DNA from 2 places in the Ferdinandcohnia salidurans genome. Region 2 is predicted to be linked to the other one. Evidence: riboswitches for the same ligand, from Rfam matches in the RefSeq annotation. Region 2 holds a riboswitch; the other holds the start of a gene.
What was found. A riboswitch is a leader RNA that binds a small molecule or an ion and turns the genes downstream of it on or off. The one in region 2 is predicted to bind thiamine pyrophosphate.
Positions count from the first base shown of each region.

Region 1: it holds a riboswitch for thiamine pyrophosphate, as region 2 does, so the genes downstream of both, ACFSFW_RS05480 (3-oxoacyl-ACP reductase) here and thiM (hydroxyethylthiazole kinase) in region 2, are expected to answer to the same signal.

Region 1 is NZ_JBHUEK010000007.1:516,357-523,938, forward strand. It holds gene ACFSFW_RS05455 (Nramp family divalent metal transporter) at 1-737, shown strand, start outside; gene ACFSFW_RS05460 (DUF421 domain-containing protein) at 870-1,580, shown strand; gene ACFSFW_RS05465 (GNAT family N-acetyltransferase) at 1,625-2,158, opposite strand; gene ACFSFW_RS05470 (Na+/H+ antiporter NhaC family protein) at 2,280-3,695, shown strand; gene thiW (energy coupling factor transporter S component ThiW) at 3,734-4,237, opposite strand; gene ACFSFW_RS05480 (3-oxoacyl-ACP reductase) at 4,259-5,020, opposite strand; TPP riboswitch at 5,112-5,218, opposite strand; gene ACFSFW_RS05485 (hypothetical protein) at 5,355-5,753, shown strand; gene ACFSFW_RS05490 (DNA alkylation repair protein) at 5,774-6,436, opposite strand; gene ACFSFW_RS05495 (hypothetical protein) at 6,563-6,694, opposite strand; gene ACFSFW_RS05500 (alpha/beta fold hydrolase) at 6,895-7,582, shown strand, end outside.
Region 2 is NZ_JBHUEK010000009.1:27,527-35,108, forward strand. It holds gene ACFSFW_RS06825 (DmpA family aminopeptidase) at 1-309, shown strand, start outside; gene ACFSFW_RS06830 (gamma-glutamyl-gamma-aminobutyrate hydrolase family protein) at 325-1,026, shown strand; gene ACFSFW_RS06835 (hypothetical protein) at 1,073-1,396, opposite strand; gene ACFSFW_RS06840 (HAAS signaling domain-containing protein) at 1,497-2,498, opposite strand; gene ACFSFW_RS06845 (PadR family transcriptional regulator) at 2,485-2,832, opposite strand; gene ACFSFW_RS06850 (YetF domain-containing protein) at 3,004-3,702, shown strand; TPP riboswitch at 3,790-3,899, shown strand; gene thiM (hydroxyethylthiazole kinase) at 3,961-4,785, shown strand; gene thiE (thiamine phosphate synthase) at 4,772-5,419, shown strand; gene thiD (bifunctional hydroxymethylpyrimidine kinase/phosphomethylpyrimidine kinase) at 5,419-6,204, shown strand; gene ACFSFW_RS06870 (NAD(P)H-dependent flavin oxidoreductase) at 6,293-7,366, opposite strand; gene ACFSFW_RS06875 (class I SAM-dependent methyltransferase) at 7,418-7,582, opposite strand, start outside.

The DNA.
Region 1 (7,582 bases), on a different contig from region 2:
TCCTCCCTAACATTGGTGATTTATTAAAGGGGTTTGTCCCAACTGTTCCAAAAGGTTCCTTCATGCTTACACTCGGACTAATTGGTGGTGTTGGTGGAACAATCACGATGGCTTCGTATGGTTATTGGTTAAGAGAAAAAGGCTGGAAAGGAAAAGAATGGATTCCGATGATGAGGTTAGACGCAAAGGCAGCCTATTTTATGACTGCGTTGTTCACTCTTTCTCTATTAATAGTAGGAAGTCAGTTTCTCTATGGTAGTGGAATAGAAATTCAGGGAGAGCAAGGGTTATATCAATTATCTGAAATGATTGGGGATAAATTTGGTAGCGTATTCACATGGCTCTTCTTAATTGGATTTTGGGCTGCGGCATTTTCTTCTCTTTTAGGAGTTTGGAATGGGGTTCCTTATCTATTTGCAGATTTTGTACGACTAATGAAAAAAGAATATCATCGATCAGTTACTGAAAAAGATCCAGCATATCGTGCGTATTTAGCATGGTTAACCTTCCCTCCTATGCTTCTTTTATTTTTTGGTAAACCAGTTGAATTAATAATTTTGTACGGTGCGCTTGGTGCTCTGTTTATGCCATTTTTATCGATAAGTTTATTGTGGTTGCTTAACTCCAAGCGTGTTGGAAAAGAGTATAGAAATAATTTACTATCTAACATTGTATTAATAGCTTGTTTGATCCTGTTTGTAATTTTATCATTTCAACAATTGGTAGGATTATTCTAAAGTAGATTAAAACGCTTTCTATTCGCATCGATAGAAAGTGTTTTTTTGCTGTGCTAAAGATTGCAAAATTTAATAGTAATAATCTAATTAGTACAAACTAACTAGGAAAAATTAGGTTAAGGTGGAATAGATATGCATTTTTTTGCTTCCCAAGAGCATCTCACTGCGGTTGAATGGATACTCAGAGCAATTGTAGGTTTTGCATTCTTTATCGTGATAGCTAGAATGATGGGGCAGCGAACGATTTCTCAGGTCGGGCTTCTTGACTTTGTTATTGTCTTACTAATTGGAAATATTATTGCTCATCCATTATCAGATGAGGGTTTAGGTTTAAAAGGCTCGATGATTACAATGACTGTAATTTTGATCTTGTATTTGATTGGTATTTTATTAAGTTTACGTTCACATAGAATAAGAAAATTGTTTATCCCCTCTCCTATCCTACTGATTGAAAATGGAAATATACTTTATAAAAATTTGAACAAAGCACGGATTTCAATTGATGTACTATTATCAGAATTAAGGATGAAGAGTACTGAAGATATTCAGAAGGTTGCACTTGCGTTTTGGGAGCCCGGTGGTTCTTTTTCAATCTTTTTAAAAAGTGAACACCAACCATTTACCCCGAGTACCATTAACAAACCTATAAAACCTTTCAATTATCCTAGGACTTTAATCAAGGAGAAAAAGATTGACTTTAACGAATTACAGCAAATTGGTAAAAATGAAGATTGGCTGTTACAAAAAATTTCAACCACCTACAAACATGTTACACTTAATGAAATTCTACTTGGAACAATAGATGAAAATGAAAATGTGACAGTATTTCTATATCACTACTGAAATCTCCAGGGAGTATACCATTTCTCGTAAAACTGTGTATACTCCTAATCTTTACTTACCTTGATTCTCCATATCATATGGTCAAAACTTTCACCCCAGTAATCCTTTAAAATAACATCTGGATTACCAAATTTATTTTCCCAATATTTTTGTGCATTCTTATACCCGCTATCTAAACAAAACTCTTCTATCTCCCTATCCTTTAAAATCGTAAATATAGACTGCAATAACAAGGTGCCAATGCCTTTTCTCTGGTATTTCGGATGGACGAAAACTGTTCCAATTTCAACTAGACCAGAATAAGCATGATGCGTTTTGCAGATTAAACGACTTGCAGGCCCGTACTCAATGGTTCCGACAATTGTACTGTCATGGGTGGCTAGAAGGAAATATCGGTTCTTGCCCCCGCTTTCATAATAGCAGTGGAGATAACTCTTTTTTGTTTCAATTTCCTCGTCTATATCTTTTGTTAAATAAGCTATCCTTTCTTTTGCAAAAGTGTCCATAATGACATCACTAAAAAAGTGATGAAGCTCATCCTTATCTTCGATTTTCGGCCTTCTAATATCTATATCCATTACTAAACTCTCCTCCTTAGAATTCTGTTTCATAACCCTTAACTCCCCTTACTAAAAATACTCCTCTCCCAAATTGGTCATACTAACCAAATGAACATTTTCGATATTGGAGGATTATGGTTTGGAACATTCATGGATCTCACTTATTCCTTTTTTAATTGTAATTGGTATGGCGATTTGGTTAAAGGATATTTTACCTGGACTTGTTTTAGGATTATTGGTTGGGGCAATCCTTGTTACATCTGATATATTAGGTGGAACCCAGCAATCAATTACATATATTGTGACGACTCTATCTGATCCAACTAATATTAAAATCGTAAGCTTTTTATATGTTTTTGGTGGTTTAGTTGGGATGATGAACATTGCCGGGGGTATCAAAGGATTTACGGAATGGATTGGAGAGAAAATCAAGACTGAACGTGGCCTTCTAGGATTAATTTGGCTCACCCTCCCTTTTACCTTTATGATGCCAATGTTTCGGATTATGATGATTGGACCCATCATAAAACAACTCATAAAAAAAATGAACCTATCAAAACAGAAGGTCGGGATGACATTAGATATTTCAACCGAATCGGTTATTGTTCTATTACCTGTCGCAACTGCATTTGTTGGATTTATGGTTTCACTTGTCGAAGGTGGCATTAAAGGACTTGATTTAGGGATGTCAGCCTATCAAGTATTTTTATTGAGTATTTTGTTTAATTTTTATGCGATTGTGATGCTTCTTATTGGAATCATCCAAACGTTTTGGCCATCAAAAAAAAGCCATAAATCCCAACACCACGCAGATGAGGAAGAACATGATCATGAATTTCACCGAATGGGAATTAAGAAAGAACTTTCTCTTGTAAAAGCGCAACCTTGGCATTTAATTGTACCGGTGTTTTTACTTTTAGGATTATCTCTCTATCTACTATGGGAAAACGGCAGATCACTTGGTGCTCAAACGGTCTTTGAAGCTTTTTCAATGGCCGATGCAACTTTTGTCATGCTGCTGGCTGTATTTATCACACTCATTTTCACTTTTGTGTTTTATGTGATCCGAAAGCAGAAATTACATGAAATTATGTATCATTTTTACGATGGTGGAAACCAAATGATGCAGGCGATTACCCTTCTCATTCTTATTTGGGCTCTTACTTTATCTGCTGAGGAACTCGGATTTTCCGAATTTATTAGTTCCACTTTAGGGTCATTTTTACCAGGATTTTTAACACCTGCGACGATTTTTCTAATCGGGTCAGTTGTTGGGTACTTTATTGGTTCCTCTTGGGGAACTTGGGGGTTATTTATGCCGCTTGGAATTGCTTTGGCCCTATCAACTGGTGCCTCCATCCCACTAACCGTCGGAGCTGTTTTTGCGAGCGGTGCATTTGGAGCTTTGACTTCCCCACTTGGTGACACAACGATAACTACGGCATCAATTTTAGATTTAGATCTAGTTGAGTATGCACAATATAAATTGAAGGTTTCATCAATAGGGGGAATCATCGCTGTTGTGTTATATATCATTGGTGGATTAGTGTTCTAAAAAAGACTAAACATACAAGTTTAGTCTTTTTTTAGGTATTAGAAGTTTCGTTCTTGATATGTTTTGAAGGCGGGATTTTTTAATACGATTCCAACAATGATAAATCCAAAAATAGATCCCACAATTGAGCTGAAAATAAACGAAGGTATGAAACCAAAAATGGCTGCATCCTGTCCAAGAATAAGTGTGGCAATTGGGTAACAAGCTATTGCCCCTAAGAACCCTGTTCCAATTATTTCACCTGTCATTGCCATTGAAGCCTTCCCCGTTTTGGAATATAGGAATGCTGCTAAAAAAGCCCCTATCATACTCCCTGGAAAGGCAAACAAAGAGCCAGTTCCAAGCATGTTTCGAAGTAAGGACACAGAAAAAGCTTGAAGCACGGCATATGCTGGACCTAAGATAACCGCTGACAAGACATTAATAAAGTGCTGCATAGGAAATACCTTTGTGAAGCCTATTGGTATGGCAAATAAATGACTTGTAACTGTTCCGATAGCGACAAGCATTGCTGTTAACGTCATTTTTAGTGTTTTACTCAAGATGAATCCCCCATTACTGATTTAATTCATTACCAAACCGCCGTCAACAATAAGGTTTTGACCTGTTACCCCTTTACCCCAAGGTGATGCAAAGAAAAGAACTGCGTTTGCTACATCTTCTGGTGTTGTTACTTTTTGAAGTGGTGTAGATTCCTTAATCAATTGGAAAACTTCTTCAGATGTTGCAGAACTCGCATCAGTTGTTTGAAGTAATCCTCCAGAAATCATGTTTACGTTTATTCCATATGAACCAAGGTCTTTTGCCATGTTCCGAGTGAATCCTAAAAGTGCTGCCTTGCTTGTGTTGTAATCATGGTAAGCAACAACAGGATTTTGAAAGAGATTCGTACCAATTGTTACAATACGTCCAAAACCAAGTTCCTTCATGTCTGGAAGGGCTGCTTGTGTTGTGTGTAATGCTCCTTTTATTGCTCCTTCGAGTTGTGCGTGAAAATCCTCCCAAGAAATATTTTCTGCGTTCTTTCTTGCGATTGGGTCAAAACGAAAATTGATTAAGGCATTATTTACAACGGTTGTTATAGGTTGATCAAAATAATTTTTCGCTTTAACAAATAGGCTCTTTACTTGTTCACGATTCCTTACATCAGCTTGAATGGCAATCGCATTTTTACCAATTTCTTCTTGTAGAGAACGAGCTTTGTCTTCACTTTGAAAATAGTTAATTACCACCTTTGTCCCTTCATTAGCAAAAGCTTTTACGATTTCCTTTCCTAATCCACGTGCACCACCGGTAACGAGAATAACCTGATTTTGTAGTTTCATTCAAGTAGCCTCCTCATATAGTAAATAAGAACAACGCAAAAAAGCCAGTTCCACATAAATGGACCTGGCTTAAGGTATCAAGAGAAAATGGACATTTTCCACTCTACTTTCCTCCGCCGGTATAATCCGGATCAGGTCCAAAGGGTTAAAAAACGCACGCTTTTCTCTCAGCCCAGTCGGGCACCCCTAGTAGTTTACGAATATTCTTTCTATAAGGATAGTATGTACTTGCAAAAATGTAAAGGTATTTGATGGTTTCAAGATTCTAAGATTCATTATATGGTATAATATGGATAACAGTCTGAATATTCTATTTATAGAAAGGAGTGCTGGGATGTTATTTTACTTAATGATAGCTCTATTTGCAGTAGGAATCGGCGCGGTTGGTTGCGGTATCTTTATGTTTTTTGTGAAAATGGAAAAGAAAAAGGCGTTTATTATAAGTTTAATAGGATTATTCATTATTGTTGTGACCATGAGTTCTGGTAATCTTCGCCCCTCCTATGAGAAAGAAACTTCAATAATTATTCAGGAAGTATCAGTATCATCCGAAAAAAATGGAGATGGAAAGTACAGTTGTAATGTTAGTGATCCTTACTCCGTGTATCAGTTTTATAGCGAAGATAAAAAAGAGGTAGAGGATTTTTGTGCTCAATTTAGTAAAGGTGAAACTTATGAAATCAAATACCAGTTTAAATCTGGTAAGTACACCATTTTAGGAGTGATTAAGTAAAGGCCGGGAAATTCCTGGCCTTAAATATATTTACTACCTTCTCTAACACTTAGCTTTGGCAATGTTGTATCATTTATAAAGTGACGGACTGAATTAGGGTTTGTCTTTGAGTACTCGCGCAAAGCCCAGCCAATTGCTTTTTGGATGAAAAATTCTTTACTATTAGCGTTGGCTTTTATGTATTTGTAGAGGATGGTTTCATTTGTTTCTTCCTTATATTTTAACTGAAAAAGAATGGATGAACGTGTAAGCCATAAGTGTTTCCCAAAAGCCCAACCTTCAATTTTTTCTTCTATTATACTAGGTGTTACTTTAGCTATATTGCCAACTAGATGTGGAGAAAGAACATCGACAGTATCCCACCAGGATTTTGTAATAATGAGATTCTCTATAAAAGGTAAATGGCTACTATCAATCCTTTTAATAGATTTAACTAAGTAATCCTGTGCAGCATATTGGTATTCCCGTTCATCCTTCATCCACAACTGTGTGACAAGTTCAAGATTTAAATCCTGTTTTAAAATACCTGTTTCTTTATAGAAATCACGTGTTAATTGTCTTCTTAAAGGTGTTTTTATCCCAAGGAATGGAAAATGGTTTTTCATATACTTTTGCATCGGTACTGCGTTTTCGGGATTACTATGTTTTTCGAATATCGTAACGAGATGGTTTAAATCGTCCATTGTATTGCTCCTTTAAAAGATTCGATATCCTAATTGTACTTGAAGCTCCTTTTATTACAAAATAAAAAAACTATCTTTTCTATGTAAGAATACGTACGAAAAGACAGTTTTTTGAATTCGTTACTGTTACTGCATTTTAATAGGAGTTACGACTGCAAATAGGTTTTCTGTTGGATTGTTGAGGTTGACTTCAATTACTTTATACCCTTCACTATCCTTGTAATCATTTGTCACTGGTGTTTTAATCTCGTTGCTCATTTTCCGTACTTCCCTTCTAACATTTTTCTCACACAATAAGTAGTATATGATGAGGTTATGAAAATGTGCTTCCTTTTGAAAAAAATTTTTTTCACCTCACAAATTTTATTTAAAGGTTTGTCCATCTAGTAGTTCTTAATAACAGATTTCACCTATATATTGTATTAATAGATTTCATTAAAAGAAAGGTGGTTGCTATATTGATCGAAAATTCATTTTATACACAAGAATTCCATGGACCCTATGAACTATTTAATTTAGGAGATTTCAAACTCGAGGAAGGTGGCATCATTCCAAACTGTCAACTCGCCTATGCTACATTCGGAGAACTTAACGAAGCAAAAGATAATGCTATTGTCATTCCTACTTGGTTTTCTGGTACAAATAAAGCCTATGAACCATATATCGGCGAAGGACGAGCATTGGACCCTTCTAAATACTTTATCGTAATCATTAACCAAATTGGAAATGGTCTTTCAAGCTCACCTCATAACAGCCCTGCTCCAATAAGTATGTCAGATTTCCCAGATGTAAGAATTGCTGATGATGTACGAGCTCAGCATCAATTCCTTACTGAAAAATATGGTATCAATGAAATTGAGTTAGTTGTTGGCGGGTCAATGGGAGCACAACAAACATACGAATGGGCAGTTAGATATCCCGATATGGTTAAACGTGCTGCTCCGATTGCTGGTACTGCCAAGAATACGACACATGATTTCATCTTTACGGATACACTAATCGAAGCGATTACTTCAGATCCCGGCTGGAACCATGGAAACTACAAGTCTTGTACAGAAGTGGTCGACGGATTAAACAGGCATGCTAAAATATGGGCTGTTATGGGACTTAGTACAGAATTTTACAAACAGGAAAAATGGCGTCAAT
Region 2 (7,582 bases):
CGTCAATTAAAGAGAATCATCAAACGTGCATCGGTGGGACTTAGTAGAACAGGTTCTTTTATTGGTAATGGGAGTGGGGATGTTTTCATCGGTTTCTCAACCGCAAACACAATCAGTCATGAAAATAAAGGGGAACTACAAAACATAAAAGTCATCCACGAAGATGATCTGGATCAAGCCTTTTTAGCAACAGCAGACGCCACGGAGGAAGCGATTTTACAGTCATTACTAACTGCGAAAACGACAACAGGCCGAAATGGAACTACCCTTTATTCGTTGGCTGAACTGATGGGTGAGATTATTTCATAATGAGGGGGAATCAACATGAATAAACCGATTATTGGTGTGACCTCACATGTTGAGTTGGATTATAAACATACGCTGTCGAATGATTATATTCAAGCTGTGATTGAAGCCGGAGGAATTCCGGTTATTTTACCAATTGGCATTGATGAAGATGTTTCACAGATTGTCAGTAAGTTAGATGGGCTTCTTCTAACAGGGGGAGGGGATATTGACCCAACCTTATTTGGAGAGGAGCCACATCCGAAGCTCGGAACGATTTCACCTGGAAGAGACCATATTGAGCCTGCTATCATTCAGGAGATGTTAACTGCAAATAAGCCAATCCTTGCGATATGTCGCGGAATCCAGATTTTGAATATCGCGCTTGGTGGGGATATGTATCAGGATATTTATGATCAGCATGAAACAGTGCTTCTTCAGCACTCCCAGAAGGCAACAAGGTATCATCTTGCTCATTTTGTGAAAGCGAAGGGAGGGAGTTTGCTAGAATCCATTGCAGGGACTTCTGAGTTTAAGGTGAATACGTATCATCATCAGGCTGTTCGCCATGTACCATATCCACTTGAGGTTTCAGGGGTTGCTTCAGATGGAATCATCGAGGCAATCGAAAGTAAGGGACATTCTTTTGTGTTAGGTGTGCAATGGCATCCCGAAGGTTTGGCGGTCAATGGAGATGAGATTGCAAAGCGTATTTTTAAAAGATTTGTAGAAAGTTGCTAAGAAAAAAAGGAGTTAAGCCTTATACATGGGACTTAACTCCTTTTCCTTATCTCCAGTACTCTAAATACTCATAATTGTCGGTGGGAACTCTTTTAATTACTTCGTTCGCATCATTGCGATAAATCTCATATTCTCGGTAGATTTCAACTTTATTTCCATCGACAATTTCTGTGTCAACATACTGCATTTCCAATTCTGGCATTAGTTCCTCGTCTGAAGTATCCTCTTCCGGGTTTGCCGTCACTTCTTCGTCAGAAGACATACCAGATACAGAGATTGCATTTTTGTATTCATAGACATCATCTGATTCAATTACACCGGTCACAAATATAATAGCTAGAATCCCGATTGCGATCAAAAATTTATTCAAGGTCACCAAACTCCTTTGTTCCATATCTATTACTCATCTATATGCAATTGAGAAAAAGAATAGGACAACTAATCCAACCGGGAGTTTGGCTAAACACAAGTTATTGAATACGGGATTTACGGAATCCATCATAAATACTGATAGCCGCAGATACTAAGAGAATAGTAATCACACCAATAATCATTCTAGAGTTAAAGTGATCTGGGTTCATAGTGAAAAGGTCTTCGGTCATATAGGTGATAAAGCCAGGGTTCATGATATTCGGATATAGGAATATAACGATGAATACAATGGCTCCAATTAGTTCCACGGCTGTATTGGAAATGGCCAAGGCTTTCGTCCATTGTCCCTTGATTAATTTATAAATAGCAAGTGCAATTTCTGTAACAATCACAACGAGAACGATTGGCCAGAACTGTAACAAAACATCTTGGTTTAGGGCTGGAACCACAAATTCAAGACCATCACTTCCGCCTTCGTATATACCTAAAAGCTGATTGGCTTTAAAATATAGAGTTGCCCAGATAGCCGTCCATAGTAGTCCACCGAATACCTCAAACTTGGGAATGGCCTTCTTCTTAGGGATATACGTGATATTTTTTAAATCATCTGGAGTCCATTTCTTTAGACTTGCTGTTAATGGTTGGTCATCTTTTGATTTATCGGTTCTCTCTATAATGGCAAACACAATAGTCAGCCAGAAGAATGTTTGTATCGATACTTCAACCATTCTCCAAATGCCGAAACCGACAATTTCTAGTACAATATTAATAACAGTTTCCTCATCTTGTTGCCCAAGAAAATACTCAGGGATGATTGCGATGAGTGAGATCACAGCTGCTATCGGTATTATCATTTTTAATAAGGTAACATACACATCAAAATAACGTGGGCCAATAAGATGCATGGGCCGGTCGAGATACCCACTCGCCAATTTTGCGGGGCTCCCTAATTTTTCTAGCGCGGTTTTTACATCTTCTTCATTGTAATCGTCAGGCAGCATATCCTCGATGGTCGACCGTAACTCAAGTGCAATATCCTTCCGATTTTTTTCAGGCAGTCTTCGAGTGACTTCCTGAACGTAGATATCAATCAGATTCATAATCTTCCTCTCCCTCTAATAATCTATATAGCTCTTTCGAATTTTGAATCCATTCCTTTTTTAATTGTAAAAAGATTTCAAGACCGAACTCACTTAAGACATAATACTTACGTGGTCTGCTTTCAGATGTATCCCAGCTGCTTGTCACCAACTCCTGTTTTTCCAGACGGCGAAGCAAAGGATATAACGTACTTTGGTCAATGGCGATACCTGAACCCTCTAATAATTGGACTAGGGAATATCCATATTGGGGGGTTCGTAATTGACTCAAAACAGCTAGTGTCAACGTTCCTCTTCTAAGTTCAGTCATTAATGAGTTAAATAAATCACTCATTCACCCACCTCATTTTTTAATACTATATGATGTACAGTATTTGATTTATACTATGTATCGTACACTATTGTGGTGACGAAAGCAATTCTTCTTTTTAAAATTAGGTGTATTCATTAAATCGCATTATTAGGGATAAAATAAATTTCAACAAGTGAAAAAGGAGTTTTTTAGATGGATGCTTCACAAGTGATACTAAGGATCGCTCTTGGTTTTGTGGTGTTGTTTGTACTTGCAAGAATAATGGGAAGAAAAGAAATCAGTCAAATGACGTTTTTTAATTTTGTTTCGGCGATTGCAATTGGTTCCATCGCAGCCAATTTTGTGCTTAGTTCAGATCTTAGTATATCTAATGGAATATTAGCGTTGATAGGGTGGAGTGTTTTTACAATTGCAATGGGTTTTATTGATATAAAGTTTAAAAAAGCAAGGAAAATAACAACAGGGGAACCAATCATTGTGATAAAAGAAGGAAAGGTAATGGAGAATTCCCTTCGTTCGACTCGATTAGATATGGATGCTCTTAATTCATTATTAAGACAAAAAGGGTACTTTTCAATTAAAGATGTTCATTATGCCATTTTTGAAACTAGTGGACAACTTTCGGTGATGCCCTACGAACATAAAATGCCTTTCACAAAAGAAGATGCTCATGTTCAGAGCAACCCCTCTGTGTACCCAATTTCTACCGAGGTTATATCAGACGGTACGATAAACAATGTGAATCTTACCAGACTAAATTTAGATACGAACTGGCTAAACCAACAATTAAAAAATGCAGGAGTGACGGATGTATCTGAAGTCTTCTACGCAGAACTACAGAAAGATGGGACTCTTTACATAGACAACAAAGACGACAATATGTTGCATTAAGAACCATAGGGACGGTTCCTGTGGTCCCTGATTTTCGAGGGAGCCACTAGAACCGTCCCCGTGGTTCTGTTATAATAGACTCAAATTGAATAAATGTAGGGGAGCTCACACTTGTGGGCTGAGAGTAAGCGAAATGTAGCTTTGACCCTTTACCTGATTTGGATAATGCCAACGTAGGGAATGTGTGTAAGTATGACGATTCATGCGGTATATCTATTTTCAGGTATACCGCATTTTTTATTTGAATGGAGGATAACCATGTTTGAGCAAATCTTAAAAAACGTTAGGCAACATACGCCGCTTGTCCATAATATTACAAACTATGTGACGGTTAATGATGTGGCAAATATCGTCCTTGCATGTGGAGGTTCACCCATTATGGCGGACGATCCGAAAGAAGTGGCGGATATTACAAGCATTTGCAATGCGCTTGTGATTAATATCGGTACTTTAAATGAGAGAACGATAGAATCTATGATTTTAGCAGGGAAAGCAGCAAACAAACTAGGGCATCCTGTAATTTTGGATCCAGTGGGAGCAGGTGCGTCTAGCTTACGAACCAATACTGTCTATCGACTTTTAAATGAGGTACAATTTGCTGTTATCAGAGGAAATTTATCGGAAATAAAAACAGTACATGCAGGTAGTGGGAATACAAAAGGTGTGGATGCAGCTGCAGAAGACGTCATCAACGAAGGTAATCTCGATGAAATGGTTCAGTTTGCAAAGCAGGTAAGTAAACAAACAGGTGCAGTCATTGCAATCACAGGTGCTATTGATATTGTTGCGAATACGGATGATGCTTTTGCGGTCAGAAACGGTCACCCAATGATGTCAAAAATCACAGGGACAGGCTGTATGCTTACTTCTGTTGTAGCTGCTTATGGTGGAGCGAATCCTGGTGACATTTTAAACAGTACAGCCGCAGCGGTGAGTGCGATGGGATATTGCGGTGAATTGGCCCATCAAAAAGTAGAAGAAACGAACTCAGGAACTTCATCATTCCGTATGTACTTGATTGATGCGATGAGTAAACTAGATTTTACACAATTACAAGGTGGTATGAACATTGAAAATCGATAAAAAATGTATGCAACTATATGCAGTAACAGACCGTGCCTGGACAGGCAGCCAAACCTTAGTTGAACAAGTGGAAACAGCATTAAAAGGTGGCATCACATTCCTTCAACTTAGAGAAAAAAATCTGGGGTATGATCATTTTTTACAAGAAGCTATTGAACTTAAAATGTTAACGGCTTTCTATGATGTTCCTTTTGTTATTAACGATAATGTTGAAATTGCGCAAGCTTGTGATGCAGATGGTGTGCATGTTGGGCAAGAGGATATGCCGGTTGAAAAGGTACGTGAAATGATTGGGCCAAATAAAATTCTCGGTGTGTCGGCTCAAAATGTAGAACAAGCGATTGCTGCTGAAAAAGCGGGTGCAGATTATCTTGGAATTGGTTCAGTATTTCCAACAGGTACAAAAAAAGACGCGAAACCGATGACATTCGAAACTGTTCAAGAAATTTGTAAGAGCGTTTCGATTCCCATTGTTGCAATTGGTGGGATTAATAAAACGAATATTTTAGAGTTGACTGGAAGTGGGGTAGACGGTGTTGCGGTAGTATCGGCAATCTTTGCACAGTCCGATATCCTTGCTGCAACAAAGGAATTACAAGAGCTTTCAGCTAAGATGTTAGGGAGTGAAGGATAATGAAAAAGGTATTGACGATTGCTGGCTCTGATTGTAGTGGGGGAGCGGGTATTCAGGCAGATATTAAAACAATTACTGCCCATAATATGTATGCAATGAGTGCCATTACGGCTCTTACTGCTCAAAATACAACTGGCGTATACGGAGTTCTTGATTCGACTCCTGAATTTGTGGGGCAACAGCTGGATTGCATCATGACTGATATTTTTCCTGATAGTGTAAAAGTTGGGATGGTGTCATCACCTGAAATCATCCATAAAATCGTGGAAAAATTAGAAGAATATAAGCCTTCAAATATAGTAGTCGATCCAGTCATGATATCAACAAGTGGAAGTAGACTTTTGAGTGAATCGGCAATGGACGCCTTGATTAGTCAATTAATTCCGCTAGCTACGATTATTACACCAAACATTCATGAGGCTGAGGCGCTTGGCGAGATGGAGATTACCTCGAAGGAAGACATGCAAGTGGCTGCCCAAAAATTGTCCGAAACCTATAAAGGTGCCATTTTAATTAAAGGTGGCCATCTTGAAGATACAGCGGATGATCTATTATATAGTAATGGCGAGTTTACATGGTTCCCAGGAGAACGTATTAGTAACCCGAACACACATGGCACAGGTTGTACGCTTTCATCAGCGATTGCTTGTAACTTAGCAAAAGGCCATGATATTAAAACAAGTATACAGGAAGCAAAACAATATATTACGGGAGCAATAGAAGCGGGACTTGATCTTGGAAAAGGTAGTGGACCGTTGAATCATTGTTATGCCATAAAGAACTGATTTTAGGAGCAGTGTCCGAAGCGGCTGTGTCAACTTCGGACAAGGCACCGTTGAACAAGCAAGCCAGTGTCTGAAGCCGAGGACAATACTAACATTTTATGTCCTCCACTTCGGAAATGATTGATTTTATTAAGTTTGCAACGCTTTGGTTCTTTGCTAATCTTGGACTTTGTCCAGACCAAAGCGACATGAAGTCCTTATTATTCTGTGAACTTGAGGCCTTCCGGATATCCTGGGTCAGTGAATTCTGAACAGGAAACTCAGGGAGGTCATTTTCGTGTTCCTTCATGTTTTCAATAAAGGGATTGACGAGTCCTCGTGCCCATTTACCAGAAAATGAACGGGTTACGACCGTTTCGTCATCAGAAGCATTTAGAATGGCATCTTTATGTACAGGATGTGCCCCACTTTCCATACAGGTCAAAAAAGCTGTCCCCATTTGAACCGCCTGTGCGCCTAAGCAAATAGAGGCCATTAAACCTCTGCTATCCATGATTCCACCAGCGGCAATAACAGGTATCTTAACACTGTCGGCCACCTGTGGTATAAGTGACATTAAGCCGATTAAGCCCTCGTGCCCGTTATTCATAAATCCTCCACGATGTCCGCCTGCTTCACTACCTTGAACAACAACTAGATCCATTCCTGATTCTTCGACTACAATGGCTTCTTTAACAGATGTTGCCGTTCCCATTAACACCATTTGATGTTGTTTTAATTCGGCAATCAGAGCTTTAGAAGGAAGGCCAAATGTAAAAGAACAAATCGGAACTTTTTCATCAATGATCACTTTGATTTGCTCATTGAATTTTTTTAATGCATCCGTAAATGAAGGGATTTCAACATGTTCTTTTGGTGGTACGTTCAATTTTTCACGAATCGGGTTGAGTAATTGATTTGCTGATTTCACTTCATTCTCTTTCGCATGAAATTGCGTTGGAACAAATAGATTAACGCCAAAAGAATGGGAGGATAGCTTTCTATTTTCCTTAATTTGTTCCTTTAGTTGCAAGGGCGTCATATAGCCGGCACCTATCATTCCTAAGCCTCCAGCATTTGAGACAGCCGCAACTAATTCTGAAGTTGTAATTCCACCAGCCATCGGAGCTTGGATAATCGGGTGTTCAATCTTTAACAGTTCAGTAACTTTATTTTTAAACAAAACGATGACCTCCTAAATGAAAAGAAAGTGGAGGAATTCCCCACTTTTATCCTATAGTTTTGTAGCTTTTAAAACAACGGCTTCCCCTTGGAAGGAGATGATCGTATTATTTTCTATTTGAATACGAAACTTCTGTTTGACCTTATCGGAAGAGTTTAGCATATAGTCGTTCAGTTCGGCCTTTTCGGTGTCTGACACATGCATGCGGTTACACCA